Regions from separate parts of the Micromonospora sp. NBC_00389 genome, predicted to be linked through region 1. Evidence: predicted binding sites of a transcription regulator. Region 1 holds the regulator's gene; each other region holds the start of a gene.
The links. Region 1 encodes HrcA, which represses chaperone genes, less so after heat shock. Its sites were predicted from a motif close to GGTTNGCACNCTCNNNNNGAGNGTGCNAACC; they were not measured.
Positions count from the first base shown of each region.

Region 2: groL (chaperonin GroEL) is a predicted target of HrcA. The motif match lies at 6,791-6,821, and genes of this name have one in related genera.
Region 3: groES (co-chaperone GroES) is a predicted target of HrcA. The motif match lies at 3,493-3,523, and genes of this name have one in related genera.

Region 1 covers NZ_CP107947.1:7,785,972-7,796,607, reverse strand. Annotated here, with positions in the region: gene OG470_RS36755 (phytanoyl-CoA dioxygenase family protein) at 1-526, opposite strand, end outside; gene OG470_RS36750 (hypothetical protein) at 748-1,608, opposite strand; gene OG470_RS36745 (enoyl-CoA hydratase-related protein) at 1,735-2,520, opposite strand; gene hemW (radical SAM family heme chaperone HemW) at 2,540-3,763, shown strand; gene OG470_RS36735 (DUF4870 domain-containing protein) at 3,830-4,462, opposite strand; gene hrcA (heat-inducible transcriptional repressor HrcA) at 4,663-5,685, shown strand; gene dnaJ (molecular chaperone DnaJ) at 5,759-6,907, shown strand; gene OG470_RS36720 (16S rRNA (uracil(1498)-N(3))-methyltransferase) at 6,931-7,665, shown strand; gene OG470_RS36715 (SDR family NAD(P)-dependent oxidoreductase) at 7,691-8,452, opposite strand; gene OG470_RS36710 (histidine triad nucleotide-binding protein) at 8,547-8,906, shown strand; gene OG470_RS36705 (serine hydrolase domain-containing protein) at 8,903-10,300, shown strand; gene OG470_RS36700 (PhoH family protein) at 10,432-10,636, shown strand, end outside.
Region 2 covers NZ_CP107947.1:878,844-889,479, forward strand. Annotated here, with positions in the region: gene OG470_RS04220 (glycerol-3-phosphate dehydrogenase/oxidase) at 1-889, opposite strand, end outside; gene OG470_RS04225 (S8 family serine peptidase) at 970-3,588, shown strand; gene OG470_RS04230 (GNAT family N-acetyltransferase) at 3,659-4,594, shown strand; gene OG470_RS04235 (hypothetical protein) at 4,681-4,917, shown strand; gene groL (chaperonin GroEL) at 4,974-6,596, opposite strand; gene OG470_RS04245 (hypothetical protein) at 6,869-7,858, opposite strand; gene OG470_RS04250 (cold-shock protein) at 8,207-8,410, opposite strand; gene OG470_RS04255 (GNAT family N-acetyltransferase) at 8,727-9,257, shown strand; gene paaN (phenylacetic acid degradation protein PaaN) at 9,431-10,636, opposite strand, start outside.
Region 3 covers NZ_CP107947.1:536,317-546,952, forward strand. Annotated here, with positions in the region: gene OG470_RS02520 (molybdopterin-dependent oxidoreductase) at 1-1,209, opposite strand, end outside; gene groL (chaperonin GroEL) at 1,333-2,973, opposite strand; gene groES (co-chaperone GroES) at 3,044-3,358, opposite strand; gene OG470_RS02535 (helix-turn-helix domain-containing protein) at 3,694-4,494, shown strand; gene OG470_RS02540 (DUF397 domain-containing protein) at 4,485-4,673, shown strand; gene OG470_RS02545 (THUMP-like domain-containing protein) at 4,717-5,919, shown strand; gene ybaK (Cys-tRNA(Pro) deacylase) at 5,930-6,409, shown strand; gene OG470_RS02555 (sugar ABC transporter substrate-binding protein) at 6,601-7,698, shown strand; gene OG470_RS02560 (ATP-binding cassette domain-containing protein) at 7,806-8,630, shown strand; gene OG470_RS02565 (sugar ABC transporter permease) at 8,627-9,886, shown strand; gene OG470_RS02570 (ROK family transcriptional regulator) at 9,913-10,636, shown strand, end outside.

The sequences.
Region 1 (10,636 bases):
GGTCCAGCGAGTTCCACAGGTGGCTGCCAGGGATGACCTTGGTGGCGCCGCGGCCGGTCTCGGAGAGGTCGGAGAGCACGTACGCGACCTTCAGCGAGAACATCGGCCGGGGCAGGTTCGGGTCCATCGTCTCCGGGTCGGAGTTCTGCCGGTACCCGTCCTGGTGCCAACCCCAGTACGGCTTCTCCGGCTCGGCGGCCGGCGGAGTGACGTCCAGGTGGTTGTGGTGGGTGTAGATGTTCCAGCCGGCCAGCCCCCACATGTACGGGAAGGTGATCGGGTGGGTGAGCAGCTCACCGAAGAGCTCGTCGCGCTCCAGGAAGCCCAGCAGGTGCAGGGTGCCGTCCTTCTTGGTGGTGCCCTTTGCCTGCTCCTCCGCGTAGACGCGGTCGACCGCCGCCTCCAGCGCCGCCCGGTGGTCCTCCGTCAGGACGTTGCGCAGCAGGAGGAAGCCCTGCTCGTGAAACTCCTTGCGGTCAGTGTCGCTGATCGGTTCGTAGCCGGTCCGGTCGCCGTAATCGAACACCGCGTCGTACCCCTCCCCATGAGGTGAAATCATTTCTGGCACAGGCCGCCGATCGTAACGCGATCACCTTGGCAGCGGGGAGTGCGCATGACAGGAATGGACCTCAGCCGGACCATGCGCAGCGGAGCCACTCCGTAGAGTCAGATTTCCGCGATAAATAGCGGCGTTTGTTGGCTGTTGTCCGATTGTGCGGTGACTGCCGGTTAAGAGATCCGGGCCGCTCACCCCTCGGCGAACACCTCGGCCACCACCTGACCAGACGCGCTCTGCTCGCCGGTCACCCGCCCCCAGGTGCCGTCCCGGGCGGTCCACTCCAGGTCGCCGAAGCGGACCCGCTTCACCCCGTGGTCCTGGGCGTGCGAGACCAGCCAGTGCGCGTACCGCCAGCCGTCGCGCTGGTCGCCCGCGGTCACCGCCAGCCCGGTCTGGCCTGCGGTGTCCGTGCCCGACAACCCCCAGTCCAGCACCAGGTTGCGGGTCAGTTGGGCGGCCGCTGCCGCGCCGCGCATCACCGGGGTACGCCCCACCGTGCAGGCGACCGCCCCGGTGACGTCGCCCAGTAGCGCCCGGCTGAGCACCTCGGAGTCGTCGGCCCACTTCTGGTACGCCTCGGGGAACGCCGAGCGCTGCACCCGCTGGGCGGCGTCGGTGACCCGCATCTTCTCCCAGCCGCGCACCTTCTTCAGTGCCGCGTAGAACCGGTTCGCCGCGTAGCGCGGGTCGCGGATCTGTGTCGGGGTGCCCCAGCCCTGGCTCGGACGTTGCTGGAACAGGCCGACCGAGTCACGGTCGCCATCGGCGAGGTTGCGTAGCCCGGACTCCTGGTACGCGGTGGCCAGCGCGACCACCACGGCCCGCTCCGGCATCCCGCGCTGTGCGCCGATCGCCGCGATGGTCGCCGCGTTGGCCATCTGGTCGGCGTCCAGGGCGACCCGGCCGTCGGCTTGGACCGTGCATTTCCGGCTCGCCAGTGGTAGCTGCAGACGGTCCCCGACCTGCCGCACGACGAGCCAGACTGCGATCACGGCGACGAGGATGAGAACCACCCCGCCCGCCACGGCTGCACGAGTTCGCACCCACACCCCCAGATCGACAGTCCGCCAAGCGTACGTCCCCGATGGCGTCGTCCGGGTCGTCCGACCGGTTCACGCCCGAGGGGAGCGGGGAAGGCCAGAGTGACGTTCCCCGCCGTCGGCAGGACAAACCGGCTAATCCGCGGCGGGTACCCAGCTGGCGTCCCGCTTCTCCCGGAACGCGGTGACCCCTTCGCGTCCCTCGTCGCCGAGGAAGTAGCCCGTCGACAGCGCCGACAGCCGGGCCAGTTCGCCGCGCAACTCGGCGGTGCCCGGCCGGCGCAGCAGGTCCTTCGCGCCGGCCAGCGCGCCGGGCGCGCCGCGCACCAGCGAGTCGCAGTACCGGCGTACCGCCGCGTCCAGCCCGTCCGCCGGGACGGCGGCGGTGACCAGGCCGATCTCGGCGGCCCGCCGGCCGTCGAAGGTGTCCCCGGTCAGGTACAGCTCGGCGGCGGCGCGCGGGTGCAGCCGGGGCAGCACGGTCGCCGAGATGACCGCGGGGATCACCCCGATCCGCACCTCGGTGAAGGCGAACGTCGCCTCGTCGGCGCAGACCGCCAGGTCGGCGGCCGCGATCAGGCCCAACCCGCCGGCCCGCGCCGGCCCCGCCACCCGGGCCAGCACCGGCTTGGGGCACTCCCAGATCGCGGCGAGCACCTCGCCCAGCATCCCGGCCGGCACCGTCCCGCTGGCGTACGCCAAGGCGGTCTCCTTCAGGTCCGCACCTGAGCAGAAGACCGGGCCGGTGTGGTCCAGCACGATCACCCGGACCGCCTCGTCGGCGACCGCGTCGGCCAGCCCACCCAGCAGCTGGGTCATCAGGGCTGTGGAGAGTGCGTTGCGGTTGTGCGGGCTGTCCAGGGTGAGGGTGGTCACCCCGCGGGCCGTGGCGACCCGCACGAGGACGTCGGGAGAGGTCATGCCGGGCACACTAGTGGCCATGCCCGGCGTCCTTCCAGATGGTGAGACCGTCCCCGTCGACGGATCGCTGCCCGCCACCGCCACCGCCGCGGTCGGCCAGCGCGGTTTCGGCGTGTACGTGCACGTGCCCTTCTGCGCCAGCCGCTGCGGCTACTGCGACTTCAACACCTACACGGCGAGCGAGCTGGGCGGCGGTGCCAGCCGTGAGGGGTACGCCGACACGGTGCTGGCCGAGCTGGCGCTCGCCGCCCGGGTGCTCGGTGACAGCCCGCCGCCCCGGGTCGACACGGTCTTCGTCGGCGGTGGCACGCCCACCCTGCTCCCCGCCGACGACCTGGCCCGCATCCTCGACGGCATCGACCGCACCTGGGGGCTCGCCGCCGACGTCGAGGTGACCACCGAGGCCAACCCGGAGTCGGTCACCCCGGAATCGCTGAAGCTGCTGCGGGCAGCCGGCTACACCCGGATCTCGCTCGGCATGCAGTCCGCCTCCCCGGGGGTGCTGGCGATCCTCGACCGCAGGCACAGTGCCGGCCGGGCCACCGCCGCCGCCCTGGAGGCGCGCGACGCCGGGTTCGAGCACGTCAACCTGGACCTGATCTACGGCACTCCGGGGGAGCGGGCCGAGGACTTCGCCGCCTCGCTGGACCAGGTGGTGGCCGCCGGGGTGGACCACGTCAGCGCGTACGCCCTGATCGTGGAGGACGGCACCCGGCTGGCCGCCCGAATGCGTCGCGGTGAGCTGCCGTACCCCAGCGACGACGTCGCCGCGGACCGCTACCTGGCTGCGGAGGCCGCCCTCGACGCGGCCGGCCTGTCCTGGTACGAGGTCTCCAACTGGGCCCGCACCGACGAGGCCCGGTGCCGACACAACCTGCTCTACTGGACCGGCGCGGACTGGTGGGGTCTCGGCCCCGGGGCGCACAGCCACGTCGGCGGGGTGCGCTGGTGGAACGTCAAGCACCCGTCGGCGTACGCCCAGCGGTTGGCCGCCGGCGCGTCGCCCGGCCTGGCCCGGGAGGTGCTCACCGTCGACGAGGCGCACATGGAGGACGTCATGCTCCGGCTGCGGCTCGCCACCGGTTTGCCGCTGGCGGTGCTCGACGCCACCGGCCGGGCCGGCGCCGAGCGGGCGCTGGCCGGCGGCCTGCTGGCCGCCCCGGAGTACGCGGCCGGCCGGGCGGTGCTCACCCTGCGCGGCCGGCTGCTCGCCGACGCCGTGGTCCGCGACCTGCTGCCCTGACCGTCGCGCCGCCCCCCGGTCGGCGCGACGGTGTGCCGGACCGGCCGGGGGAGCGGCCGGCCCGGATCACTTGATGAAGCTGCCGGAGAGCGGGTAGCGGTAGAGCTGGCCCTCGTTGGCCTTGATCCCGGCGATGATGCCGAACACGGCGCCGAGGATGATCGCCGCCGCGACCGGAATGAAGCCGATCACGATGCAGGAGAGCACCCAGCCGACCAGGCCGACGATCGACCAGATGAGCTGGAAGTTGAGCGCCGCCACCGCGTGCGCCCGAACCGTCGGGGACTGGTTGCCCCGGGCCAGCATCGCCACCAGCGGGCCGATCCAGCCGAGCACGCCGCCGCTGATGATCATCCCGGCGGCGCCGCCGAAGTGCGCGACCAGCGCCCAGGTCTTGTCCTCGTTGTTGGCGTAGCCGCCGCCGGGGCCGCCGTAGGCGCCACCGGGCGGATAGCCGCCAGGAGGGTAGCCCCCGGCTGGCGGATAGCCGCCCGACGGAGGGTAGCCACCCGACGGCGGTTGGTCACCAGTGGGCGGCGGATAGCCACCGGCCGGGGGATAGCCGCCCGGGCCGGGTGCCCCGGACAGTGGTGCGGTGGGTGGCTCGGCCGAGGCGCCCGGAGAGGGCGGCGGGGATGTCGGGTCCGTCGGGTATCCGCCGGGGTCTCCCGCGCCGGGAGGGCGAGGTGGTTCAGTCATGGATGTCACGGTAAGGGCCCGTGGCAATGCCGCACCAGAGCGACACCGCCGGGTCGGCGCGGCTGAACGGACAGCGACGACCTTGATCATCGCGCCGGCGGGTACGCCGACGTAGACTGGCACTCGTTACAGTCGAGTGCCAGGACGGTCCGCCGGCCCCACCGTGGCCGGCGGCCGACGTGCGACAGGAGGTGCGGAGGATGGGTCTCGACGACCGCAAGCTAGCCGTGCTCCGCGCCATCGTCGAGGACTACGTCTCCACCCAGGAGCCCGTCGGCAGCAAGGCGCTGGTCGAGCGGCACCAGCTCGGCGTCTCCCCGGCCACGGTCCGCAACGACATGGCCGTGCTGGAGGAGGAGGGCTACATCCGGCAGCCGCACACCAGTGCCGGCCGGGTGCCCACCGACCGCGGCTACCGCCTCTTCGTCGACCGGCTGTCCCGGGTCAAGCCACTCAGCCCGGCCGAGCGCCGGGCCATCGAGCGTTTCCTGGTCGGTGCGGTCGACCTCGACGACGTGGTGCACCGCACCGTGCGGCTGCTCGCCCAGCTGACCCGGCAGGTCGCCGTCGTGCAGTACCCGAGCCTGGCCCGATCCTCGGTGCGGCACCTGGAGCTGGTGCCGATCTCCACCACCCGGCTGATGCTCGTCATGATCGCCGACACCGGTCGGGTGGAGCAGCGGCTGGTCGAGCTGCCCGGGCCGGTGCCCGCCGACGACGTCACCGACCTGCGTCGGCTGGTCAACGAGAAGCTCGCCGGCGCCCGGCTGTCCGATACGCCGCCGCTGGTGCAGACGCTGGTCGAAGAGGCGCCGACCGAGCTGCGTCCGACGATGACCACCCTCGCCACCGTGTTGCTGGAGACGCTGGTCGAGCGGCACGAGGAGCGGATCGCGCTGGCCGGCACCGCCAACCTCACCCGGGGCGGCCTGCTCGACTTCCAGGGCTCGCTGCGCCCGATCCTCGAAGCGCTGGAGGAGGAGGTCGTGCTCCTCAAGCTCATCGGCGAGACCGAGCCGAGCACGACCCGGGTGCTGATCGGCGACGAGAACGAGTTCGACAACCTGCGCGCCGCCTCGGTGGTCAGCACCGGGTACGGCCCCGGCGCCACCATCGTGGGCGGCCTGGGGGTGCTGGGGCCCACCCGCATGGACTACCCCGGCAACATCGCCACGGTGCGCGCCGTGGCACGCTACGTGGGCGAGCTGCTGGCCCAGAACTGACCAGTCAGGGCCGACGGCCGGCTCCGGCCGACGACCGGCGCAACGCGAGACGAACATGAGGACACGGAACGCAGTGGCCAGGGACTACTACGGCATTCTCGGTGTGAGCCGGGAAGCCTCCGACGACGAGATCAAGCGCGCCTACCGCAAGCTGGCGCGCCAGTTCCACCCGGACGTCAATCCGGACCCGGAGGCACAGGAGAAGTTCAAGGACATCAACGCCGCGTACGAGGTCCTCTCGGACGACCGGAAGCGGCAGATCGTCGACCTGGGCGGCGACCCGCTCGCCCCCGGTGGTGGCGGCGGCGCTGGCGGTCCGGGCGGTCCGGGCGGGGCCGGCCCGTTCGTCGGTTTCCAGGACATCATGGACGCGTTCTTCGGCGGCGCGGCGGGTGGCGCCCGTGGCCCGCGTCCGCGGACCCGGCCGGGCGCCGACGCGATCCTGCGCCTGGAGCTGGACCTGCACGAGACGGCGTTCGGCGTCGAGGCGCCGATCACCGTCGACACCGCGGTGCTCTGCACCACCTGCTCCGGCGCCGGCACGGCCGCCGGCACCCACCTGGCCACCTGCGAGGCGTGCGGCGGTCGGGGCGAGGTGCAGTCGGTGCAGCGCACCTTCCTCGGCCAGGTGGTCTCCGCCCGGCCGTGCACCGTCTGCCAGGGCTACGGCACCACCATCCCGCACCCCTGCCCCACCTGCGCCGGCGACGGCCGGGTGCGTACCCGCCGTTCGCTGACCGTCAAGATCCCGGCCGGTGTCGAGGACGGCATGCGGATCAGGCTGGCCCAGCAGGGCGAGGTGGGTCCGGGTGGCGGCACCGCCGGTGACCTCTACGTGGAGATCCACGAGCGGCCGCACGACGTGTACTCCCGCAAGGGCGACGACCTGCACTGCCGGGTCACCGTGCCGATGACCGCGGCGGCACTGGGCACCCGACTGACCATCAAGACACTGGACAGCGAGGAGACGGTCGACGTCAAGGCCGGCACCCAGCCGGCCAGCACCCTGCGGCTGCGCGCCCGGGGCGTGCCGCACCTGCGCGGCACCGGCCGGGGCGACCTCTACGTGCACCTGGACGTCCGGACGCCGACGAAGCTCGACCCGGACCAGGAGCGGATGTTGCGCGACTTCGCCAAGACCCGCGGTGAGGAGGTCGCCGAGCTGTCCAAGCAGGGCGGCTTCTTCTCCCGGATGCGCGACGCGTTCAACGGTCACGCCTGACCACTGCGGCTAGCCTGATCATCGTGTCCGCGCCGCTGTTCCTGGTCGAGTCCCTGCCCACCGCCGACGCGTTGACCCTCGACGGTCCCGAGGGGCACCACGCCGCCACCGTGCAGCGGTTGCGGGTCGGCGAGGAGTTGCTGCTCGCCGACGGCCGGGGCGGCACCGCCGCCGCCGTGGTCACCGCCGTCGGCCGGGGCAGCCTGGAGCTCACCGTCACCTCCCGGGGGTACGCGGACGCGCCCGTACCCCGGCTGGTGACCGTGCAGGGCATCGCCAAGGGCGACCGGGGTGAGCTGGCCGTGCAGGCGATGACCGAGGTCGGGGTCGACGAGATCGTGCCCTGGGCGGCGGCCCGTTCGGTGACCCAGTGGCGCGGTGACCGGGGCGTACGGGCCCGGGAGAAGTGGGTGGCCACCGCCCGGGAGGCGGCCAAGCAGGCCCGCCGGCCGTGGCTGCCGGTGGTGGCCGGTGCACCGGACGAGTCCACCGCGACGGTGGCCCGCCGGATCGCCGGTGCCGCCGCCGGGTTCGTGCTGCACGAGGAGGCCGAGGAGCGGCTGACCACGGCCGAGCTGCCGACCGCCGGGGAGATCGTCCTGGTGGTCGGCCCCGAGGGCGGCATCGACGCGGCCGAACTGACCGCGTTCCGCGCGGCCGGAGGCCGACCGGTGCGGCTCGGGCCGGCGGTGCTGCGCACCTCCACGGCCGGGGTCGCGGCGCTCAGCGTGCTCGCCACCCGGCTCAGCCGCTGGTGACCGTCCGACAGCTGCACCCCGGCGGTCAGCTGCGCAGGTAGGAGGCGCCGTTGAGGTCGACGATGGTGCCGGAGGCCCACTCGGCCTGTGGCGACGCCAGCCAGTGCACCGCGGCGGCGATCTCCTCCGGCCGGGCCACCCGGTCGAACGGGCTCTGTGCGCGGATCGCCGCGCCGCTCTCGCCGCGCAGGTGCTCGGTGGTCATGTCGGTCGCCACGAAGCCCGGCGCGACGGTGGCCACCGCGATGCCGTACGGCGCGAGCGCCACGGCGAGGGACTGGCCCAGCGCGTTCAGCCCCGCCTTGCTGGCGCCGTACGCCGGCTGCTGCGGCTCGCCGCGGAACGCGCCCCGGGACGAGACGTTGACGATCCGGCCGCCGCGCTCCCGCATGTGCTGGGCGGCACACCAGATGACGTTGCCGGCACCGGTCAGGTTGGTCTCCAGCACCTGCCGCCAGCGCCGCTGCCACTGCTCGTAGGACGCGCCGAAGATCGGGTGCGGGTCGTCCCGGTCGCCGTACACCCCGGCGTTGTTGACCAGCACGTCCAGCCCACCGAGCAGCTCGGCGGCCCGGTCCACCATGGCCCGCACCGCATCCGGGTCGGTGAGGTCGGCGCGGACCACCACGTGCCCCTCGCCGGGCAGCTGCGCGCACAGCTCCTCGGCCGCGTCCGCCGAGTCGCGGTGGTGGATCGCCACCCGGTCGCCACCGGCCGCGAACGCTGTCGCCACCGCCCGCCCGATTCCGCGCGAGGCCCCGGTCACCAGTACCGCCCGATCCGTCATGCAGGGCATCCTGCCGTAGCCGGCGCGAACGCCGGGAAGGGACCCTTGCGCCACCGGAGGCGTTGACAGGGGGCCCTTTCCTTACACTGCCCGGATGGGATCCGACTGCCTGTTCTGCCGCATCGTCGCCGGGGAGATCCCGGCCACCGTGGTCCGGGAGACCGCCACCACGCTCGCCTTCCGGGACATCGACCCGAAGGCGCCGGTGCACCTCCTGGTCATTCCGAAGGAGCACTACGCCGACGTCGCCACCCTCGCCGAGGGTGACCCGGCGCTGGCCGGCGAGGTGCTGGCCACGGCCGCCGCGGTGGCGGACGACGAGGGGCTGCTCGGCGACGGATTCCGGCTGATGTTCAACACCGGCGCGTACGGCGGCCAGGAGGTCTTCCACGCGCACGCGCACCTGCTCGGTGGCGCGCCGCTCGGCCCGATGCTCGCCCGGGACCTGGCGTGAGCACTGGGCCGGGGCCCGACGCCCGCGTGGACGAGCGGCTGGGCCGCCTGGTCCGCCGGGTGCAGGCCGACGCCCGGGTGCCGGCGGTGTCGGCGGCGCTGCACCGGGCCGACCGGCCGCTGTGGCAGTGCACCGTGGGCGACACCGGCAGCGACAACGCGCTGGGACCGCGCACCCAGTTCCGGATCGGCTCGGTGACCAAGACGTTCACCGCGGTGCTCACCCTCCAGTGCCGCGACGACGGGCTGCTGGACCTGGACGACCCGGTGGGCCGGCACCTGGACCTGCCGGCGCACGGAGAGCTGACCGTCCGCCGGCTGCTCTCGCACACCGGCGGCCTGCAGCGCGAGCCGTTCGGTGACGTCTGGGACACCCTGAGCGCGCCGGACGACGATCGGCTGGTGGCCGAGCTGGACCGGGCCGAGCGGGTGCTGCCGCCGGCCCGCCGCTTCCACTACTCCAACCTCGGGCTCGCCGTGCTCGGCCAGTTGGTCGCCCGCCTGCGTGGTGGCAGTTGGGCGCAGGTGCTCACCGAGCGGGTGCTGACGCCGTTGGGGCTGACCGACACCACGGTGACCCCCGGGCCGGCTGCGGCCACCGGGTTCCTGGTCGACGCGTACTCCGACGAGGCGCATCCGGAGCCGCCGACCGATTTCGGCGCGGTCGGCCCGGCCGCCCAGCTCTGGAGCACCGCGACCGACATGGCCCGCTGGGCGGCGTTCCTCGCCGACCCGGCGGCGCTCGACCCGGCCGGCGCGGTGCTCACCCTCGGCACCCTGGACGAGATGCGCTGGCCGCTGACCACCACCGACGAGACGCTCTGGGGCGCCGGCTTCGGGCTCGGGCTGATCCTCATCCCGCAGGGCGAGCGGGTGGTGCACGTGGGGCACGACGGGGCGATGCCCGGTTTCCTGGCCGCGGTCTACGGCCGGCGGGGTGGCGACGGCACGGCGGGCGCGATGGGTGCCGCGGTGCTCGGCTCCTCCGGCACGGCGGCGGAGCTGTTCGACCTGCCGCACCAGCTGCTCGCCGCGGCGGTCGAGCACGACCCGGCCGAGATCGAGCCGTGGCGGCCCGGCCCACCTGCTCCGGCGGCCCTGCGGGGCGTGCTCGGCCGCTGGTGGGGTGAGGGTTTCGAGTACGTCTTCTCCTGGCACGACGGCACCCTGCGGGCGCGCGGGGCCGGCGACCCGGCGGGGCGCCCGCCAGCGGTGTTCACCCCGCTGCCGGACCGCCCGGACGTGTTCCGCACGGTCTCCGGTCGGGAGGCCGGCGAGCTGCTGAGGATGACCCGGGACGAGGCCGGCACGGTGGTCCGGATGCACTGGGCGACGTACCGCTTCTCGCGCCACCAGGAGACCTTCGACCGGTACGACTTCCGGTCCGGGAGTTGATCGCGGCCAGCGGAAATGGACACGATGCGGGCCGCGTTGACCCGATACGATGGGTGTAACGTCCGCACGCCGTGCCAGTAGAGCCGGCGCTGAGATCGAGAGCAGGTGCGCAGGGGCCTTCGGCCCGACCTATGACCGGCACCCCACCTCCCGGCCCGCCCCGGGTGCAGACCAGGATCACCGTGCCCGACTCGAAGATCATGGTCAATCTGCTTGGCGCGGGTGACGAGATCCTTCGACTCGTCGAACGCTCGGTCACCAGTGACGTGCACGTCCGTGGCAACGAGATCACCATCACCGGCGCCCCTGCGGACAACGCCCTCGCCGAGCGGGTCT
Region 2 (10,636 bases), 960 kb from region 1:
TGAGCCCGGTCTCGCCGGTGATCGCCGAGCGGGGCACCACCAGGTGCACCCCCTTGGAGGCGCGCACCCGGACGCCGGGCCGCAGGCCCACGTCGTTGAGCATCCGGGACATGTCGTCGCTCCACACCCCGGTGGCGGCGATGACGGTGCGGGCGTGCACCTCGAACTCCGCGTCCGGTGAGCCGGCCGGCGCCTCCAGGTCACGGACCCGGACGCCGGTCACCTCACGCGCCTGCCGGATCAGCCCGACGGCGCGGGCGCTGCTCACCACCGTGGCGCCGAGGCTGGCCGCGGTGCGGGCCAGGGTGACCACCAGCCGGGCGTCGTCGACCTGCCCGTCGTAGTACCGGATCGCCCCGGCCAGCGCGTCGGCCCGCAGGCTCGGGAAGATCCGCCGGGCACCCTCGCGGGTCAGGTGCCGGTGCAGAGGCATGCCCCGGCCACCGCCGAAGACCCCTGCGAAGGCGTCGTAGGCGGCGACGCCAGCGCCGTAGTACGAGCGGCGGAAGATCCGGGCGGGCAGGTCCCGCAGGCCCCGACCGGCCGGCAGCGGCACCAGGAACGGCACCGGGCGGACCAGGTGTGGCGCGAGCCGGGTGGCTAGCAGGCCGCGCTCGGTCAGCGCCTCGTGGACCAGGTGGAACTCCAACTGCTCCAGGTAGCGCAAACCACCGTGGATGAGCTTGCTGGACCGGCTGGAGGTGCCCGCGGCAAGATCGCGTGCCTCGACCAGGGCCACCTTCAGGCCCCGGGAGGCCGCGTCCAGGGCGGCGCCGGCACCGGTCACCCCACCCCCGATGACCAGCACGTCGAAGCGCTCGCCGCGGAGTCGGCGCAGGTCGGCAGCGCGGCGGACCGGCGAGAGCTGACCGGCTACGGATCGGGAGATATTGGGGTCGCGCACCTGTCCACCGTAACCGCCGATGCCATCGTGCCGACATGCGCCGCCCGCCCCGTACTGTTCACGTCATGCAGGTCGGCTCTCCGTCACCCGCTGGTCCACCGTCGCACCACCAGCCGTCGTACCCGGGCCGGGCCAGTCCGTGGCCGGTGGTCGCGGCCGTGCTGGCCGGCTGCTGGACGGTGGGGGTCACCGTGGCCACCCAGGCGGGTGGCTGGCTCACCGACCAGGTGCTGCTGGGCTTCGGACGGGACCGGATCGGTTCGCTCTGGCCGCTGCTGGGCCTTGCCACCGTCGTGCTGGTGGGCACGCCCGCGCTGCTGCTGGCCCTGCTGCCCCGGTCGGCCGCGGTCCGCGCCACCGGCCGGGCCTGGCTGGGCGGGGCGCTCGCGCTCGGTGTGCTCACGCTGCTGCGAATCGTGCCGCCGGTGCACCACGAGGCGTACCTCGCCGCGCTGGCCGCCACGGCGGCGCTCACCGCGCTCGTCCTGCGCTGGACGGCACGCCGCTCGGCGCGTCGCTCAACGTCCGGCGGGTCGATCGGCGCGACGCCCGGCAGGGACGCCGCCGCACCCCCGATCGGAAGCGCCGCGCCCGGCGACATCGCCAGTGCCCCCGAGCCGACTGGAAGCGCCGCGCTGGCGGACATCATCGGCGGCTCGGCCGGACCCGGGCGGAGGCCGGCCCGGCCCGGTCCGGTGCCGCTGCTCGCGGTCGCCGCCGGGCTGGCGCTGCTGCTGCCGTGGGCCTGGCTGGGCGCGCTCGGCGGCCTGCTGGAGACCGCGCTCGCCCTGCTGGCGGCGGCCGCACTCGGCGCGCTGGCCGCGACGCTGCTGGACGCCGCCTTCTGGTCCCGGTTCGCGATCGGCCGGCCTCCCCGGCCGGCCCGGTTGGTCCTGGTCGGCGGCCTGGTCGCCGGGGTGACGCTGCTGCTGCTCGCGGCCGGCACCGGCCAGTCCGGCGCGCAGCTACCCGCGCTGCTGACCCTGCCGCCGGTGGGCTTCGCGCTGGCCGCCCTGTGGGCCGCGACCTGGCGTCCGGCCGCCGACGGGACGGCAGACGCCGGGGAACCGACGGCGGACGCCGGGCGCACTGGTCGGGCGGCGACCGGCTGGCTGGTGGGCCTGACCGCGCTCGGCCCGCTGGCCTTCACCGACCCGGAAGAGATCAGCGTGCTGTTGGCCGGCACCCGCGACGTGCCGTTCTGGGTAGCGGCCGCCGCCGGTGTCGGGCTCGCCGTCGCGGTCCTGGTCGCCATCGGGTACGCGCTGCTGCTGGCCCGGCCGGCCGCCCGCACGCCGAGCCGGCGGATGGCCGCGCTGACCGCAGTGGTGCTGCTGGTCACGGCCGTCGTCGTCGACGTCGGGCCCGGGCAGCACGGCCTGTACGGCGAACGGCTGCTGGTGGTGCTGCGCGAGCAGGCCGACCTGACCGGCGTGCCGGCCGGTGTGCCGGGCCGGGCGGGGCGGGACGCCCGGGCGGCGGAGGTGTACCGGCGACTGGTGACCACCGCCGACCGGAGCCAGGCCGACCTCCGTCGGGAGCTGACCCGGCTGCGGCTCAACCCGGTGTCGTACTACCTGGTGAACGCGGTCGAGGTGGACGGCGGTCCGGCGGTGCGGGCCTGGCTCGAGCGCCGACCGGGGGTGGCCCGGGTGCTGGTCAGCCAGCGACTGCGGCCACTGCCGGCCCCGGCCGGGCAGAGCCGGGGCACCGCCCCCGCGCCGACCGGTCCGGAATGGAACATCCGCCAACTCGGCGCCGACCGGGTCTGGTCGCAGCTCGGGGTGACCGGCGCGGGCATCGTGGTGGGCAGCTCGGACTCCGGGGTGGACGGCACCCATCCGGCGCTGCGGGCCGGGTTCCGGGGCGGGGACGACTCCTGGTTCGATCCGTGGGACGGCACCCGGACCCCGACCGACCAGGGCGGGCACGGCACCCACACGGTGGGCAGCGCGGTCGGGCGGGGCGGCATCGGGGTGGCGCCGGACGCGCAGTGGGTGGGCTGCGTCAACCTGGACCGCAACCTGGGCAGCCCGGGGCACTACCTGGAATGCCTTCAGTTCATGCTGGCGCCCTTCCCGGCCGGCGGTGACCCGTTCACCGACGGCCGGCCGGAGCGCGCCCCGCAGGTGCTGACCAACTCGTGGGGCTGCCCACCGATCGAGGGCTGCGACCCGGGTGTGCTGCGACCGGCCACCGCCGCGCTGGACGCCGCCGGGATCTTCGTGGTCGCGGCGGCCGGCAACACCGGCCCATGGTGCGAGTCGATCGCCGACCCGCCCGCGCCGTACCCAGACGTGTTGACCGTGGGCGCGGTGGACGCGCAGCGACGGGTTGCCGAGTTCTCCTCGCGGGGGCCGGTGCCGGGCGGCCTTCGCAAGCCGGACGTGCTGGCGCCGGGCGTGGACGTGGTGTCGGCCATGCCGGGCGGCGGGTACGCCGCGCTCGACGGCACCTCGATGGCTACCCCGCAGGTGGCCGGGGTGGTGGCGCTGATGTGGTCGGCGAACCCGGCGCTGGTCGGCGACCTGGCCCGGACCCGGCAGATCCTGCGGGACACCGCCACGCCGGCCGTGCCGACCTACCGCTCCCGCAACACGGCGGACGCCTGCGGCGGCCCGGCGAACGTCACCGGGGCCGGCCAGGTCGACGCCTACGCCGCCGTCCGAGCCGCCCGGCCCTGAGCCTGCGGTTGTCCTCATCGAGACGATGGCGGGAGTCAAAACCGGTACTCGGTGATCTAGGGTCGCGACCATGGACGCCGAGATCACCATCACCGAGCTGACCGTCGACCTGACCCCCACCGTGGTGCGGCTCTGCGAGCAGGCGCTCGACCTGCCGGAGGACGCCACCGAGGCGGGGCCTGTGGTGGACGCGCTCTGGCCCCGGGCCGCCGCCGACCGGCTGGTGGTCGGGCTGGGCGCGTACCGGGGTGGGGACCTGGTCGGGGTGCTGCTCTGCTCGGTGTCGTCGGCCGACCCGGGTCTCGGGCACGTCGACCTGGTCGCGGTGCTTCCGGAGCAGCGTCGCCGGGGTGTCGGCCGGGCGCTGCTGAGGCGGGCCGAGCGGGTGCTCGCCGAGCGCGGGGCGACCGAGGTGCTGCTGGCCGGGAACCCGCCGTACTACGCCTGGCCGGGCATCGACGTGCGCTACACGCCAGCGGTCTGCACCGCCCTGGCACTGGGTTACCAGCAGGATCGGACCGCCTGGAACATGACCGCCGACCTGTCGTACGACGAGTCGCCGGCGCTGCGGTCCACCGAGGCGGCGGAGCGGCGGCTGGCCGGACAGGGCATCACGGTACGTCGGGCGGAGCCGGCGGACCTACCGGCGCTGGCCGCGTTCGCCCGGTCCACCTTCGGTGGCGCGTGGGACGGGGAGCTGGCCGGGTCGGTGGGTCGCGAGGGCGCCGGTTGCCACCTGGCGGAGCGGGCTGGCGAGTTGCTCGGCTTCGCCGCCTACGGTTCGTCCCGACCGAGCTGGTTCGGGCCGATGGGCACCGCGCCGGCCGCCGAGGGTTCGGGCATCGGCGGGGTGCTGCTGCGGCGCTGCCTACGCGACCAACGGTCGGCGGGGCTGGACCGGGCGCAGATCGGTTGGGTCGGGCCGGTGCCGTTCTATTCGGGCAGCGCGGGCGCCCGGATCGAGCGGGTCTTCTTCCTGTACCGACGGACGCTCAACGGCGAATAACGGGCGAATAGGATATAGACCCAGATAGTCCCATTCGCCCGCGTCGGGCATCGACGCCCCCTACCGTTTCGGTAGAGGAGGCAGCCATGACCACGGATGACGACCAGACCGAGGACGGCCCGCCCGTCACCTGGAAACCGGTCGGCGAACTCCCCGGCCAACTGCCGTTCGACCGGCTCGACTACGGCGACGCCGAGCAGTTGGCCGAGATGGCAGAACCGGTGATCGAGGAGCCGCAGGAGATGGTGGACGCACCCATCCAACTGCCTCCGCCGTACGACCGGGCGCAGAAGCGGCGCAACCAGCGCCCCCTGCCCACCTGACGACGAACGGGGCGGACCGCGTCAGCGGCCCGCCCCGTTCGGTGTCGGAACTGGACTCAGAAGTCCATGTCCCCGCCACCCGGGCCAGCCGGGGCAGCCGGGGTCTTCTCCGGCTTGTCCGCGACAACGGCCTCGGTGGTGAGGAAGAGCGCCGCGATGGAGGCGGCGTTCTGCAGCGCCGAACGAGTCACCTTGGCCGGGTCGATGATGCCCGCGGCCAGCAGGTCCACGTACTCGCCGTTGGCGGCGTTGAGGCCGTGACCCGCTTCGAGGTTACGGACCTTCTCCACCACAACGCCGCCCTCGAGGCCGGCGTTGACGGCGATCTGCCGCAGCGGGGCGTCCAGCGCGACCTTGACGATGTTGGCACCGGTCGCCTCGTCGCCGACCAGGTCCAGCTTGTCAAAGGCGGTCTTGCCGGCCTGCACCAGCGCGACGCCACCACCCGGGACGATGCCCTCTTCGACGGCGGCCTTCGCGTTGCGAACGGCGTCCTCGATGCGGTGCTTGCGCTCCTTGAGCTCGACCTCGGTGGCCGCGCCGACCTTGATCACCGCAACGCCGCCGGCCAGCTTGGCCAGCCGCTCCTGCAGCTTCTCCCGGTCGTAGTCGGAGTCGCTCTTGTCGATCTCGGCCCGGATCTGGTTGACCCGGCCCTGGATCTGCTCGGCGTCGCCGGCACCATCGACGATGGTGGTCTCGTCCTTGGTCACCACGACCTTGCGGGCGCGGCCCAGCATGTCGAGGGCGACGGCGTCCAGCTTGAGGCCGACCTCCTCGCTGATGACCTGGCCACCGGTGAGGATGGCGATGTCGGCGAGCATGGCCTTGCGGCGGTCACCGAAGCCCGGCGCCTTGACGGCGACGGACTTGAAGGTGCCCCGGACCTTGTTGACGACCAGGGTGGCCAGGGCCTCGCCCTCGATGTCCTCGGAGATGATCAGCAGCGGCTTGCCCGACTGCATGACCTTCTCCAGGATCGGGAGCAGGTCCTTGACCGACGAGATCTTGCTGTTGACGATCAGGAGGTAGGGGTCGTCGAAGACGGCCTCCATGCGCTCCGGGTCGGTCATGAAGTAGGCCGAGATGTAGCCCTTGTCGAAGCGCATACCCTCGGTGAGCTCAAGCTCCAGGCCGAAGGTGTTGCTCTCCTCGACGGTGATGACGCCTTCCTTGCCGACCTTGTCCATCGCCTCGGCGATGATCTCGCCGACGGTGCTGTCGCCAGCAGAGATGGAGGCGGTGGAGGCGATCTGCTCCTTGGTCTCGACGTCCTTGGCGAGCTTGGACAGCTCCTCCGAGACGCTCGCGACCGCGGCCTCGATGCCCCGCTTCAGGGCCATCGGGTTGGCGCCAGCGGCCACGTTGCGCAGGCCCTCACGAACCAGGGCCTGGGCCAGGACGGTCGCCGTCGTCGTGCCGTCACCGGCAACGTCGTCGGTCTTCTTGGCGACCTCCTTGACCAGCTCAGCGCCGATCTTCTCGTACGGGTCCTCGAGCTCGATCTCCTTGGCGATGCTCACACCATCGTTGGTGATGGTGGGGGCACCCCACTTCTTCTCGAGCACGACGTTGCGGCCCTTGGGGCCGAGGGTCACCTTTACGGCGTCAGCGAGCTGGTTCATGCCTCGCTCGAGGCCGCGGCGCGCCTCTTCGTCGAACGCGATCATCTTGGCCATACGGCGTTGTCCTCCTGGACACTCACGGGCCACCCGAGATGTGTGCCTCGAATGGGCCGCCTGGTGTACGCACCTTGGGACGTCGCCACCTGGCGACGACGACGTCCTTCGGCCGGGCCGGATAGCCCGCGACGACCGGCCATGTGCCGCCCCGGCGTCTCCACGCCGGTGCAACCTGGCCCCACCGTCCCGACCATTGGCACTCGCGGTATGCGAGTGCCAATACCTTGTTTAGCACTCTCCCCTGCCGAGTGCAAGCACGACTGCCGCTGTCAGCCGAGTTCCGCGGCCAGCCCGGCGCTGTTCACCGGCCCCTCATGAGCCCGCTGCTCGGCGTACGTCACCAGCAGCCCCACCATCTGCGCCAGATAGGCGGGGAGGGCCAGCACCGCTCCGAGGGCGAGGACCAGCGCCACGCCGATCGCGGAACCTGGAGCGGCGAGCGGATCGACTCCGAACGGGGCGGTGCCGACCCCCTCCAGCACGCTTGCGACGAAGGTGCCGACAATCACCACCGCCCCCACCAGCGCCACCCGCCCCAGCAGCAACCCCAACCGGTCGTGGAACATCCTGAACGACCGGCCGATCGGGTTGTGCCGCTCGAAGAGATAGACCGGCCCGGCCATGCTGAGCGCGAAGGTGAGGTAGATGCCGGGCAGGACGCAGAAGCAGATGCCCAGGCCGACGATCAGGCTGATCGCCAGCGTCCACCCCCAGAGCCCGAGCGCCCGGCGCAGGCCGTAGCGCAGCGCCTCACCCAAACTCACCGGCCCACCGGCCGCCTGACGGGTGATCACCCAACTGCCGGCGGCCCAGCCCACGGACTGCACCAACCCGATCAGCACGCTGCCGACGATGATCACCAGGAACAAGGACGCCAGGTCGGTGAAGAAGTTGTCGGGCAGCGAGGTCGACTCGTCGACGGCGTTCGTGTCCCACTCCGCGGTCGGATCCAGCCCGAGCGAGAGCACCGACAGCACCGCCGCCGGCAGCACCTGGGTGAGCAGCAGGATGGGCAGCAGCAACCGCCAACCGCGCTGGAGCGCACCCAGGCACCGGTTGAACCAACCGCTCAGCCCGGCGCCGGGCGGCGTGACCAGCCGGTCGGACGGGTCGATGCCGGGCGGGTACCACCCGGCGGCCGGTGGCCCGGGATACCAGTGCTGCCCGCCGTACGGCCCGGAACCGATCGGGTAGCCGCCGGTGGGCGGGAACACCCAGCCCTGCGGCGGCGCGCCCGGTGGCGGCCCCCAAGCAGGCACGGTCGGATCCCAGCCGGGCGGACTGCCCGGCGGCGGGCCTCCAGCCGAAGCCGGCGGCGCGGTCGGATCCCAGCCGCGCTGGGTCCCCGGCTGCGGGCCCCAGGGGGGCGGCGCGGTTGGATCCCCGCCGGGCGGGGTGCCCCCGGGCGGGAGCCCAGCGGCACCGGGCGCGGTCGGGTCACCACCGGGCGGCGGACCGGACGGGTCGGGCTGACCCGGTGGTGGGACGGCCGGGGGCGGCTGGTCGGACATGAACCCTCCTCAGCAACGGCTGGAACGGTTCACGATCCTCCAGGGTCCAGCCGCGCGGCGCAGCCCCGGGCCGGCGGCCTTACTGGCGGTGCCCGCTCAGGCGACGACGCGCACCCGCTCCGCCTGCGGACCCTTCTGGCCCTGGGCGATCTCGAACTCCACCCGCTGACCGTCGTCCAGCGCCTTGTAGCCGTCCATCTCGATCGCGGAGAAGTGGACGAACACGTCCTGACCGCCGTCGACGGCGATGAAGCCGTAACCCTTTTCGGCGTTGAACCACTTCACGGTGCCCTGTGCCACGGTGCACTTCCTCACTCTGCGCGGCGTGCCATGCCCCTGGCGCGCGGCACGGGCCGGCGCCGTCGGACCACCCACTCGGCGATCGATGACTACCGCTGAAACAGGTGACCGAAATCGCACGCTACACGAGGAGTGACGGCCGCGCACGACCACAAATCGGGCGCATCGGCGCCGTTTCCGACAGCACGAAGTCGGCCTCGTTTTCGATCAACCCGATCCACGCTCATGACTACCACGGCGCAGGCAGCCCGCCGGCCGTCCGGCGGCGATCGAGCACGCCGAAACCGTCGTCCACCCCTGTGATAGGCATGCGGGCATGACCACCGATCCGGGCGGAGTCGCCCTCCGACAGGCGAAGGTCCGTCGGGTCCGGCCGGAGGACGCCGCCCGGATGCGGGCGCTGCGCCTGGAGATGCTCGCCGACGCACCGCTGGCCTTCCTGGAGACCGTGGCCGAGGCCGCGGCCCGCTCCCACACCGAGTACGCCGCCCGGGTCGCGTCCACCGCGGCCGGGTCCGGTACCGCGCAGTTCATCGCCGACCCGGGAGGCCGGCTGGTCGGGCATGCCGGGGGCACGGCCGCGCCGTACGAGGCGGGGTTGACCGTGATCTACGCCGTCTACGTCACGCCGGCCTGGCGGGGCATGGGGCTACTCGGCGAGCTGGTCGACGAGGTGGCCGCCTGGTCGCGCGCCTGTGGCCGGCCGGAGTTGCTGCTGGAGGTGGTGGTCGGCAACAACCGCGCCTACCGGGCCTACCAGCGGCTCGGCTTCACCGACACCGGCGTACGCGTCCCGCACCCGACCATCCCCGCGCTGACCGAACTCCAAATGCGACGCCCAGCCTGAACCCCAAGAACCCTCCCAAGGCAGAACCCCGCCTGATGTTCACCCACGGCCGGGCAGCCTCCCGACCAGCGTGCCCCGAGAGGGTTTCCGGGGGGAGCCCGCCCGCGGAAGGATCAAGCCTGACCGCCTGGAGCGGGTGGGCTCCCCCCGGAAACCCCAACAGCAACCAACGATCAGACCGGCCGCCGCGACTGCACGATCCGGAACCGATTCGCCACGTACGCGCCGTCGGTCAGCGCCGAGTTGGCCGCCGCGTTGGCGCCGCTGCCGTGGAAGTCGGAGAAGGCCGCCGACTGGTTCACGAAGACCCCGCCGGTGAGGTTGCAGGACAGGTGCACCCCGACCTCCACCGCCACCGCCTCGGTCGCGTCCAGCACCGCCTCGTCCGTGGAGTAGACCCCCGCGGTGAGCGCGCCCTTCTCGCCGACCGTCCGGTGTAGCAGTTCCAGGCTGTGCGCGGTGGAGTCGGTGGCGATGGCGAACGAGATCGGCCCGAACCACTCCCGGCCGTAGGTCTCCGCGTCGTCCGCGCCCAGCTTCACGATGGTCGGGGTACGCACCACCGCGTCGGCGTACGACGGGTGCGTGACGGCCCGCGACTCCAGCACCGGCTCGCCGACCTTGGTCACCTCGGCCAGCCGCTCCAGCACCCCGTCGTTGACGATGGCACCGGTCAGCTCCACACCCCGGGCCGGGTCGGCGGTCAGCTTGCCGACCGCCGCGGCGATCCCGCCGGCCACCTCGTCGAAGCTCTTGTGCCCCTGGTCGGTCTCGATGCCACCGGCCGGGATGAGGAAGTTCTGGGAGGTGGTGCACATCTGGCCGCTGTACAGGGTCAGCGTGAAACCGAGGTTGCGGCACATGCCGGCGAAGTCGTCGGTGGAGTCGATCACCACCGTGTTCAGCCCGGCCTTCTCGGTGTAGACCGCCGCCTGCCGGGCGTGCGTCTCCAGCCAGTCGCCGTACTCGGTGGAGCCGGTGAAGTCGACGATCTTCACGGCCCGGTGCAGGGCCAGGTCGCTGGCGAGCTTCTCGCCGGGCGTCTCGGCGGCCAGCGTGATCAGGTTCGGGTCGAAGCCGGCCTCGGCGAGCACCTCCCGGGCGTACTTCACGGTGATGGCCAGCGGCAGCACCGCGCGCGGGTGCGGCTTGACGATCACCGGGTTACCGGTGACCAGCGAGGCGAACAGCCCCGGGTACGAGTTCCAGGTCGGGAAGGTGTTGCAGCCGATCACCAGCGCCACCCCGCGGGGCACCACGTGGAACGTCTTGGTCATCCGCAGCGGGTCACCCTTGCCGGCGGACTTCTCCCACCCGGCCGTCGCCGGGTGCCGGGTCATCTCGGCGTACGCGTACGCCAGCGCTTCCAGCGCCCGGTC
Region 3 (10,636 bases), 620 kb from region 1:
GCCGTACAGGCCGGGCACCACCATGCGGACCGGGAAGCCGTGCTCGACCGGCAGCGGCTCCCCGTTCATGCCGATCGCCAGTAGCGCGTCCCGCCCGTCGCGCAGCGCGGCGGTGGGGGTGCCGCAGGTCCAGCCGTCGACCGACCGGCCGACTACCTGGTCTGCGTCCGCGTCCGGCTGGACCTCGTCCAGCAGTTCACGCAGGGGTACGCCGAGCCACCGGGCGTTGCCGATCAGGTCCCCGCCCACCTCGTTGGAGACGCAGGCCAGCGTGACGTACCGCTCGACCAACGGCCGGGCGAGCAGGTCGGCGTAGGTGTAGGTGCGCTCGGTGCCGACCCGCCCGTGGATCCGCAGCCGCCAGGTCGCCGGGTCCACCTGCGGCACCACCAGCGCGGTGTCGATCCGGTAAAACCCGAAGTTCGGGGTGACGTACGGTGCGAGCTGGGCCAGCGAGAGGTCGGCGCCCGCCGGCAGGGCCGGTGCGGGGGCGACCGGCGCGGGCAGCCGGATCGCGTCCCGGGCCGCGGACACGCCGCGCCGCCCGGCCAGCCAGCGCCCGCCGAGTCCGGCCACCGTGGCCGTACCCAGCAACACCCCGGCGCCGGTGAGGAATCTCCGCCGCGACTCCGGGTTGACCCCGTCGTCCGACGCCCGCCCGACGGGCACCGGCGGCGCGGCCGGCGTCACCGGGACCGGCAAGCCGTCCGAGCCCACCGAGCCCGCCGGCGCGGCCGGCGCGGGTGGAGTGGGTGGGGACCAGGGCCACGGGTCCAGCTCCAGCGGACCGGCGATGAACATCCACAGCACCAGGGCGCCGAGGCCGCCGCCGACCAGCGACGGCAGCGCGTCGGCGGCGTCCGCGCCGGGACGGGTCAGCGCGGCGGCCACGCCGACGGCGGCGAACGCCGCGATGCCGGCCAGGCCGAGGGCCAACCGGCGCACCGCCAGCACTCCCAGCAGCGCGGCGAACGCTCCCAGCAGCAGCGCGGTGCCGACCAGGAGGGCGATCTTGTCGGCGGTGCCGAAGAGGTCGATGGCGAGCTGCTTCAGCGACTCCGGGACGGCGTCGACGACCACCCCGCCGACCGCGACCAGCGGTGCCGACCGGGGCCCGGTCAGCACCGCCACCGGTTCCGCGAACCCGATCGCGACGGCGGCGGCTGTGACTCCGGCCAGCGCGGCGTACCGCCGCGACATGGTGCTCATCGGCCCAGTGTGCGCGGTCATCTCGCCCGGTCGCCAACCACGTCAGCGCTCGGTGCTGACCCCGGACACGGACCGGGGCACACCGTCGTCGACGGTGTGCCCCGGGAAGGTACCGCTACCGGGTCAGAAGCCCGGGCCGTGCTGGTGGCCGTGACCGTGGCCGTGCCCGCCGCCGGCGGCCGGCTCGGCCTGCTCCGGCTTCTCCACCACGAGGCTCTCCGTGGTGAGCAGCAGGCCGGCGATCGAGGCGGCGTTGGTGACCGCGTTGCGGGTCACCTTCACCGGGTCGATGATGCCGGCCTTGACCAGGTCGACGTACTCGCCGGTGGCGGCGTCGAGGCCGTGGCCCCACTCCTTGCCGGCAACCTTCTGGACCACGACGTAGCCGTCGTGGCCGGCGTTCTGCGCGATCCAGCGCAGCGGCTCGACCAGCGCCTTGCGCACGATCGAGACGCCGACCTTCTCCTCACCGGTGAAGCCCAGGTCGTCGTCGAGCACCGGAAGGATCTGCACCAGGGCGGCGCCGCCGCCGGGCACGGTGCCCTCCTCGACCGCAGCCTTGGTCGCCGCGATGGCGTCCTCGATGCGGTGCTTGCGCTCCTTCATCTCGACCTCGGTCGCCGCGCCCACCTTGATCACGGCGATGCCGCCGGAGAGCTTCGCCAGCCGCTCGGCCAGCTTCTCCCGGTCCCAGTCGGAGTCGGAGGCCTCGATCTCCTTGCGGATCTGGGCCACCCGGTCGGCAACGTCGGAGGACTGGCCGCCGCCGTCGACGATCGTGGTGTTCTCCTTGTCGACCACGACGCGCCGGGCGGTGCCGAGCACCTCCAGGCCGACCTGGTCGAGCTTGTAGCCCAGCTCCGGGGCGACCAGCTCGGCGCCGGTGGAGATCGCGATGTCCTGGAGCATGGCCTTGCGCCGGTCACCGAAGCCCGGGGCCTTCACGGCGCAGACCTTGAGGGTCTTGCGCAGCGAGTTGACCACCAGGGTGGAGAGCGCCTGGCCGTCCACGTCCTCGGCGATGATCAGCAGCGGCTTGCTGTTCTGCAGGACCTTCTCCAGCAGCGGCAGCAGCTCCTCGATCGCCGAGATCTTCTGGGTGGTGACCAGGATGTACGCGTCCTCAAGGACGGACTCCTGACCCTCCAGGTCGGTGACGAAGTTCGGCGAGATGAAGCCCTTGTCGAACTGGAGACCCTCGGTCACGTCCAGCTCGGTGGTGAGCGCGGAGCCCTCCTCGACGGTGATGACACCGTCGCGGCCGACCCGCTCCATCGCCTCGGCGATCAGCTCGCCGATGGTGGAGTCCTGCGCGGAGATCGTCGCCACGTTCGCGATCGACTCCTTGCCGGTGACCTCGGCGGCCCGGCCGAGCAGCGCCTCGGAGATCTTGGTGGCCGCCGCGTCGATGCCCCGCTTGAGGCCGGCCGGGTTGGTCCCGGCGGTGACGTTGCGCAGGCCCTCGCGGACCATCGCCTGGGCCAGCACGGTCGCGGTGGTGGTCCCGTCGCCGGCGACGTCGTTGGTCTTGGTCGCCACCTCCTTGACCAGCTGCGCGCCGAGGTTCTCGTAGGGATTGGTGAGCTCGATCTCCTTGGCGATGGTCACACCATCGTTGGTGATCGTCGGCGCACCGAATTTCTTGTCCAGGACGACGTTGCGCCCGCGCGGGCCGAGGGTGACCTTGACCGCGTCAGCGAGGGCGTTGACACCGTGCTCCAGCAGGTGCCGGGCGTCGTCCGAGAAGCTAAGGATCTTCGCCATGAATGTCCCTTCGAAGCGCCGTTGCCCCGGCCCGGCGAGCCGGACCGGGGCAACGACACTGATCGGTTGCTTACTTCTCGATGACCGCGAGGACGTCGCGGGCGGAGAGCACCAGGTACTCCTCGCCGGCGTACTTGACCTCGGTGCCGCCGTACTTCGAGTAGAGGACGGTGTCGCCGACCTTGACGTCAACCGGAACTCGGTTGCCGTTGTCGTCGACGCGCCCCGGGCCGACAGCGAGGACAGTGCCCTCCTGCGGCTTCTCCTTGGCGGTGTCGGGGATCACGATGCCCGACGCCGTGGTGGTCTCAGCCTCGTTCGCCTGGACCACGATGCGGTCCTCGAGCGGCTTGATCGCAACCTTGGTCGCGGTAGTCACGGGCATACCCTCCTGGGGTACTGGTTTCGTTGCCGGTCGGCGAGGCCAACCAGCGTCAATCTGCCTCATGCCACCGGGCGGGGCCGTCGTCGCGGGTGCCGGTCCGCCTGGCGTTTCGCACCCGGGTCGTGAGACCCGGGAGCTGGCACCCTCAGGGTGAGAGTGCTAATCGCAGGTTATTCCGTGGCTAGCACTCCGTCAAGGAGAGTGCCAACGCACCCTCCGCCGTGTCGCCACAGTTCCGCCAGTCGTTACCGCAACACGCCGGGAGCACCTCGCCGCACCGTGGCCATCTCCCTACCGTCGGTTGCCACCACCGGATGCCGACGAAGGGGAGCCGAGTGACCCGGATACCGACCCTGACGTTCCTGCACGAACAGCTACGCCGGGCACGCCAGGCGCGCGGGCTCAGCCAGGAGGAGCTGGGCAAGCTGGTCAACTACTCATCGTCGTACGTGAGTGCGGTCGAGATCGGGCAGAGCTCGGTCAAGCCGGACTACCTGGCCCGCATCGACTCAATCCTGGACACCGGCGGTCTCTTCGTCGGCATGCTGGAGCTGGTCCGCTTCCACGCCGCACCCGACTGGTTCCGCCCGTGGGACGAGATCGAGCGGGAGGCGGCTGCGCTGCGCTGGTACGACCCGACGGTGATCCCCGGCCTGCTCCAGTCCGAGGGGTACGCGCGGGCGATGCTCGGCGTGGGCGGCGAGCTGACCGCCGAAGAGGTGGAGACGCGGGTGGTGGCCCGGCTCGCCCGGCAGTCGCTGCTGACCGCCGACCCGCGTCCGCAGCTCGTCGCGGTGCTGGAGGAGCACACGCTGCGCCGGCAACTCGGCGACCGGGAGACCATGCGCGACCAGCTACAGCACCTGCTGGCCGTGGGCACCGCACCGAACGTGCAGGTCCGGGTCGTGCCGGCCGACGCCCCCTGGCATGTCGGGCTCAACGGCCCGTTCATCCTGGCCCGGCTTGAGAGCGGTGCCGAGCTGGTCCACCTGGACAACCAGCTCCGGGGGCAGACCGTGGACAGCCCGAACGACGTTGCCGCCCTGGAGCGGCGCTGGGAGACTGTGACCGGCGAGGCACTGCCATGCCGGCAGTCCGCCCGGCTGATCGAGGAAGTGGTGCAGACATGGACCTGACCCACGCCACCTGGCGCAAGGCCTCCCGCAGCAACAGCAACGGCGGTGCCTGCGTCGAGGTCGCCGACAACCTGCCCGGCGTGGTCGCCGTGCGCGACAGCAAGGACCCGACCGGGCCGGCGCTCACCTTCACCCCGGCGAGCTGGCGGGCCTTCGTCGCCGCCACGCCCACCGACTGACACCACCGTCCAGCCAGCCCGGCCGGCCCGGGACAATGACCGGGTGGATCTCGACCAGCTCGCGGCGCTGCGTACCCCCGAGGGGTCGGCCGCGCTCGCGGCGGCGGCCGTGCTGGCCGGCGGTGACCCGCTGGCCGCGGCGTCGGCCCTGCGCGCGACCGGCGTGCCGCCGGCACTGGCCTCGGCGGCACTGACCCAGGCCGAGCTGCGCCACCGGGCGGTCGGCAAGTTCGGCCCGGCCGCCGCCGGGATGTTCCTCACCCGCGCCGGGCTGGAGCAGGCCACCCGCCGGGTGGTCGCCGACCGCCGCGCCGCCCGGCTGCGCGCGGCCGGCGTGCGCACCCTGGCCGACCTCGGGTGCGGGCTCGGTGCCGACGCGCTCGCCGCCGCCCGCGCCGACATCCGGGTGTACGGGGTGGAGGCCGACCCGGTGACCGCCGCCATGGCCGCCGCCAACGCCGCCGCTGCGGGGCTGGCCGAGCTGTTCACGGTCGAGTGCGGCGACGCCACCACCTTCGACGTCTCCGGCGTCGACGGCGTCTTCTGCGACCCGGCCCGACGCCGCGCGGGCACCGGGCGACGGATCTTCGACCCGCGCGCCTACTCGCCGCCGTGGGACTTCGTCACCGGGCTGGCCGAGCGGGTGCCGCGCACCGTGGTGAAGGTCGCGCCGGGGTTGGACCACGCGCTCATCCCGACCGGCGCGGAGGCGGAGTGGGTCAGCGTGGACGGCGATCTGGTCGAGGCGGCGCTCTGGTGCGGTGAGCTGGCCGAGGTGACCCGCCGCGCCACCCTGTACCGGCAGGAGGCGGCCGGTGACGGGGTCCGCTGCCACCAGCTCACCGGCTCGGGTGCCGCCGAGGCGCCGGTCGGGCCGCCACGCCGCTACCTGTACGACCCGGATCCGGCGGTGGTCCGCGCGCACCTCGTCGCCGAGCTGGCCGGCGAACTGGACGCCACCCTCGGCGACCCGAGCATCGCCTACCTCTACGCCGACCGCCCGACCCGCACCCCGTACGCGCGCTGCCTGGAGATCACCGATGTGCTGCCGTTCTCGCTGAAGCGGCTGCGGACGCTGCTGCGCGACCGCCGGGTGGGCCGGGTGGAGATCCTCAAGCGGGGTTCCGCGCTCACTCCGGAGCAGCTCCGGCGGGACCTGCGGCTGGCCGGTGACACGGCGGCGAGTCTGGTGCTCACCCGGGTCGCCGGGGCACCGACCGTGCTGATCTGCCGCCCGGTCGACTAGGTTCCAGAGTGTGGCGGGACAGGGCACTCCGGCGACAGCACTGCTGACCAAGCGCGGCATCGCGCACCGCACGCACCCGTACCGGGTGGCGCCGGACGCGCCGAACTACGGCGCGCTGGTCGCGGCGGCTCTCGGCGTACCGCCGGAGCGCGTGTTCAAGTCCCTTGTGACCGACGTCGACGGCGCGCTCACCGTGGCGGTCGTCCCGGTCACCGGCGAGCTGGACCTCAAGGCGCTCGCCGCAGCGGTCGGCGGCAAGCGGGCCGCGCTGGCCGACCGGACGGTCGCCGAGCGGGCCACCGGCTACGTACGGGGCGGAATCAGCCCGCTCGGGCAGCGCCGACGGCTGCCCACCGTGCTGGACGACTCCGCGCTGGACCTGCCGACGATCTACGTCTCCGCTGGCCGGCGTGGTCTTGAGCTTGAGTTGGCCGCCGCGGATCTGGTGGCGCTGACCGAAGCCCGGACCGCTCCGCTCCAGGCCCACTGACCGCTCGGTCCAGGGAGGCCGACAGCGCCCACGTCCGCGCCAGATGATCACCGGGTGACGGCCGCGTTGCCGAACTGTTACCCCGACGAACGAAGTCCCCGCCCCGGCAGTCTTGTGGACGCGGCGACAGCGCCATACGTTGCCGGGCACAACAAACACCACACTCCCCACCCCCGGAAAGGACCCTGCACATGCGTAAGGGGCTCCTCACCTTCGCCACCGCGGGCCTGCTGGCCACCGGCGGCACGGCGGCCTGTGGCGACACGTTCGGCGGAGTCGACCAGGCTGGCTCCGCCAAGACCCCGAAGATCGGCGTGATCCTGCCGGACAGCAAGTCCTCGGCGCGCTGGGAGGGCGCCGACCGCAGGTTCCTGGAGGAGGCGTTCCAGCGCGCGGGGGTCAAGTACGACATCCAGAACGCCCAGGGTGACAAGAGTCAGTTCCAGACCATCGCCGAACAGATGATCACCAACGGCGTCACCACCCTGATGATCGTGAACCTGGACTCCGGCACCGGCAAGGCCGTACTCGACAAGGCGAGGTCACAGGGGGTCGCCACCATCGACTACGACCGGCTCACCGTGGGCGGCTCGGCGCTCTACTACGTCAGCTTCGACAACGAGGCGGTCGGCAAACTCCAGGGTGAGGGCCTGGTGAAGTGCCTGGCCGACAAGGGCGTGCGGAAGCCGGCCGTGTCCTATCTGAACGGTGCACCGACCGACAACAACGCCAGTCAGTTGAAGAGCGGCTACAACTCGGTGCTCCAGCCGAAGTTCGACGCGGGCGAGTACACCCAGGGACCGATGGACGCGGTGCCGGACTGGGACAACGCCCAGGCCGCCACGATCTTCGAGCAGCAACTGACCCAGGCCGACGGCCGCATCGACGGGGTGATCGCCGCCAACGACGGCGTCGCCAACGCTGTCATCTCTGTGCTGAAGAAGAACAAGCTCAACGGCAGGGTGCCGGTCACCGGCCAGGACGCTGACCCACAGGGCCTGCAGAACGTCCTCGCCGGCGACCAGTGCATGACGGTCTACAAAGCAATCAAGGAGGAGGCCGAGGCCGCGTCCGACCTCGCCGTCGCGGTGGCCCGGGGCAGGACCAAGGACACCGGGCAGACGGTCCGCGACCCGGAGACCGGCCGGGCCGTCCCCGCGGTCCTGCTGACCCCCCGGGCCGTCTACCGGGAGGACATCGCGGACGTCATCGCGGACGACTTCGTCACCCGGGACGAGGTCTGCTCCGGTGGATACGCCAAACTCTGCGCCGAAGCCGGCGTCCGCTGATCGGCGTCCAGGCGACTCCGCCGACCGGCACGGCAGCAGACCTCCGCGCCGGACGGTGCCCGCCGGGCGCGTCCCAGAGCATCCCCTCCATCCGAAGGAGACCCCCCGTGTCCGGGAGACCCCTGCTGGAACTCCGTGGGATCGACAAGAGCTTCGGTCCCGTCCAGGTGCTGCGCGACGTGGCCTTCTCGGCCCATCCGGGTGAGGTGACCGCGCTGGTCGGCGACAACGGCGCCGGCAAGTCGACCCTGGTCAAGTGCATCAGCGGTATCCACCCCACCGATGCCGGCGAGTTCCTCTTCAACGGCGAGCCGGTGACCATCAGCAGCCCCCGGGACGCCGCCGCCCTCGGCATCGAGATCGTCTACCAGGACCTCGCGCTCTGCGAGAACCTCGACATCGTGCAGAACATGTTCCTCGGCCGGGAGAAACGCAACGGCATCGTGCTGGACGAGGCGACCATGGAGCAGATGGCCGCCGAGACGCTCGCCGGGCTCTCCGTCCGCAGCGTCACGTCGCTGCGCCAGCACGTCTCCAGCCTCTCCGGCGGGCAACGCCAGACCGTGGCCATCGCCAAGGCGGTGCTGTGGAACAACCGGCTGGTCATCCTCGACGAGCCGACCGCCGCCCTCGGCGTGGCGCAGACCGCCCAGGTCCTCGAACTGGTCCGCCGGCTGGCCGACAACGGCCTCGCCGTGGTGCTCATCTCGCACAACATGAACGACGTCTTCGCCATCTCCGACCGGATCGCCGCGCTGTACCTCGGCCAGATGGTCGCCCAGGTGAGGACCACCGAGATCACCCACGCCCAGGTGGTCGAGCTGATCACCTCCGGCCGCTCGGGCGGCTTCGGGCTCGCCGCCGACCCGGCCCCGGGCGGCACCGACAACGGCCTGTGGCCGGCCGATGTGAGCACAGGAGGCGTCCGATGACCACCACCGCCGTACGCCGGGATGACTCCCCGGCCGTGCCCGAGGTGCCGACCATCGGCAGTCACCTGCGCACCTACCTGAGCAGGGTCCGCGGTGGTGACGTCGGTGGCCTACCGGCCGTCCTGGGGCTGGTCGTCCTCGGCACGGTCTTCTCGATCATGCGGCCGTCGTTCCTGTCGGCCGGCAACTTCGCCAACCTGTTCACGCAGGGCGCGGCGGTCACGCTGATCGCCATGGGCCTGGTCTTCGTCCTGCTGCTCGGTGAGATCGACCTCTCCGCCGGCTTCGCCAGCGGCGTATGCGCCGCAGTACTGGCCAACGTGGCCTCCGTGCTCGGCTACCCGTGGTGGGTCGCGGTGCTCGCCGCGATCGTCACCGGGGTGCTCATCGGCACCACCCTCGGTTTCCTGGTCACGAAGATCGGCATTCCGTCCTTCGTGGTCACCCTCGCCGGCTTCCTCGCCTTCCAGGGCATCGTGCTGATGCTGATGAAGGAGGGCCGGAACATCTCGGTCCGCGACGACGTGCTGCTCGCCATCGCCAACCGCACCCTCAGCCCGGCCGCCGGTTGGCTGCTGGCCGCCGTGGCGATCACCGGCTTCGCGGCGGCGCAACTGCTGCGGCACCGCAACCGGGCCGCTCGCGGGCTCGTCACCGACCCGTTCGCGGTGGTCGTCGCGCGCATCGCCGGGCTCGCACTCCTGCTGGGCGTGGCGGTGTTCATCCTCAACCTGGAGCGCAGCCGCAACGTGCCGGCCGTCTCGCTGCGAGGCGTACCGGTGGTGGTGCCGATCATGGCGGCGCTGCTCGTACTGCTGACCTTTGTGCTGCAACGCACCAGCTACGGCCGGCACGTCTACGCGGTCGGCGGCAACAAGGAGGCGGCCCGCCGTGCCGGCATCGACGTCGACCGCATCCGCATCTCGGTCTTCGTGATCTGCTCGTCGATGGCTGCGGTCGGCGGCATCGTCGCGGCCAGCCGGGCCAACTCCGTCGATCCGAACACCGGGGGCAGTAACGTACTGCTCTATGCCGTCGGCGCGGCGGTGATCGGCGGCACCAGCCTCTTCGGCGGCAAGGGCCGCATCCTCGACGCCGTGCTCGGTGGGGCGGTGGTCGCGGTCATCGACAACGGGATGGGCCTGATGGGGTACAGCGCGGGGGTCAAGTACGTGGTCACCGGCGTGGTGCTGCTGCTCGCCGCCAGCGTCGACGCCTTCTCCCGTCGCCGCTCGGCCACGACCGGCACCCGCTGACGGCGGGCATCGCGGTGTCGTCGACCATGCGCACCGGGCCGAGTCAGGACGAGATCCGCCGGCAGAATCTCGGTGCCCTGCTGCGCCACGTGCACGTCCATGGGGCGACCACCCGCGCCGAGCTGACCACCACGCTGGGGTTGAACCGCAGCACCATCGGCGCGTTGACCGCCGACCTGGCCGGTGCCGGGCTGGTCACCGAGGCGACGCCGAAGCAGACCAGGCGTGCCGGCCGACCGTCCCTGGAGGTCCGGCCCGAGTCGGTCCGGGTCTACGCGTACGCGTACTCCATTGAGGTGGACCGGCTGCGGGCCGCCCGGGTCGGTCTCGGTGGCGCGGTGCTGGACCGCCGGGAGCTGGACCGGCCCCGGGGGTTGCTGGCCGCGGAGGCCGCGCCGCTGCTGGCCGGGGCGGCCAAGGAGATGCAGCAGGCGGTGCCAGCCGGCGCGATGTGCGTCGGCACCGGCGTCGCCGTCTGCGGGATGGTGCGCCGCGACGACGGCCTGGCGCTGCTCGCGCCGACCAGCGGTTGGGTGGACGAGCCGATCGGCGCGGCGCTCAGCGCGGAGCTGGGCCTGGACCAGCCGATCACCGTGGGCAACGTGGCCGACGTGGCCGCCGTCGCCGAGCACGCCCGGGGAGTGGCAGCCGGCTGCGACGACGTCATCTACCTGTACGGCGACGTCGGGGTGGGAGCCGGGATCATCGCCGGCGGGCGCCGGTTGACCGGGCACGGCGGGTACGGCGGCG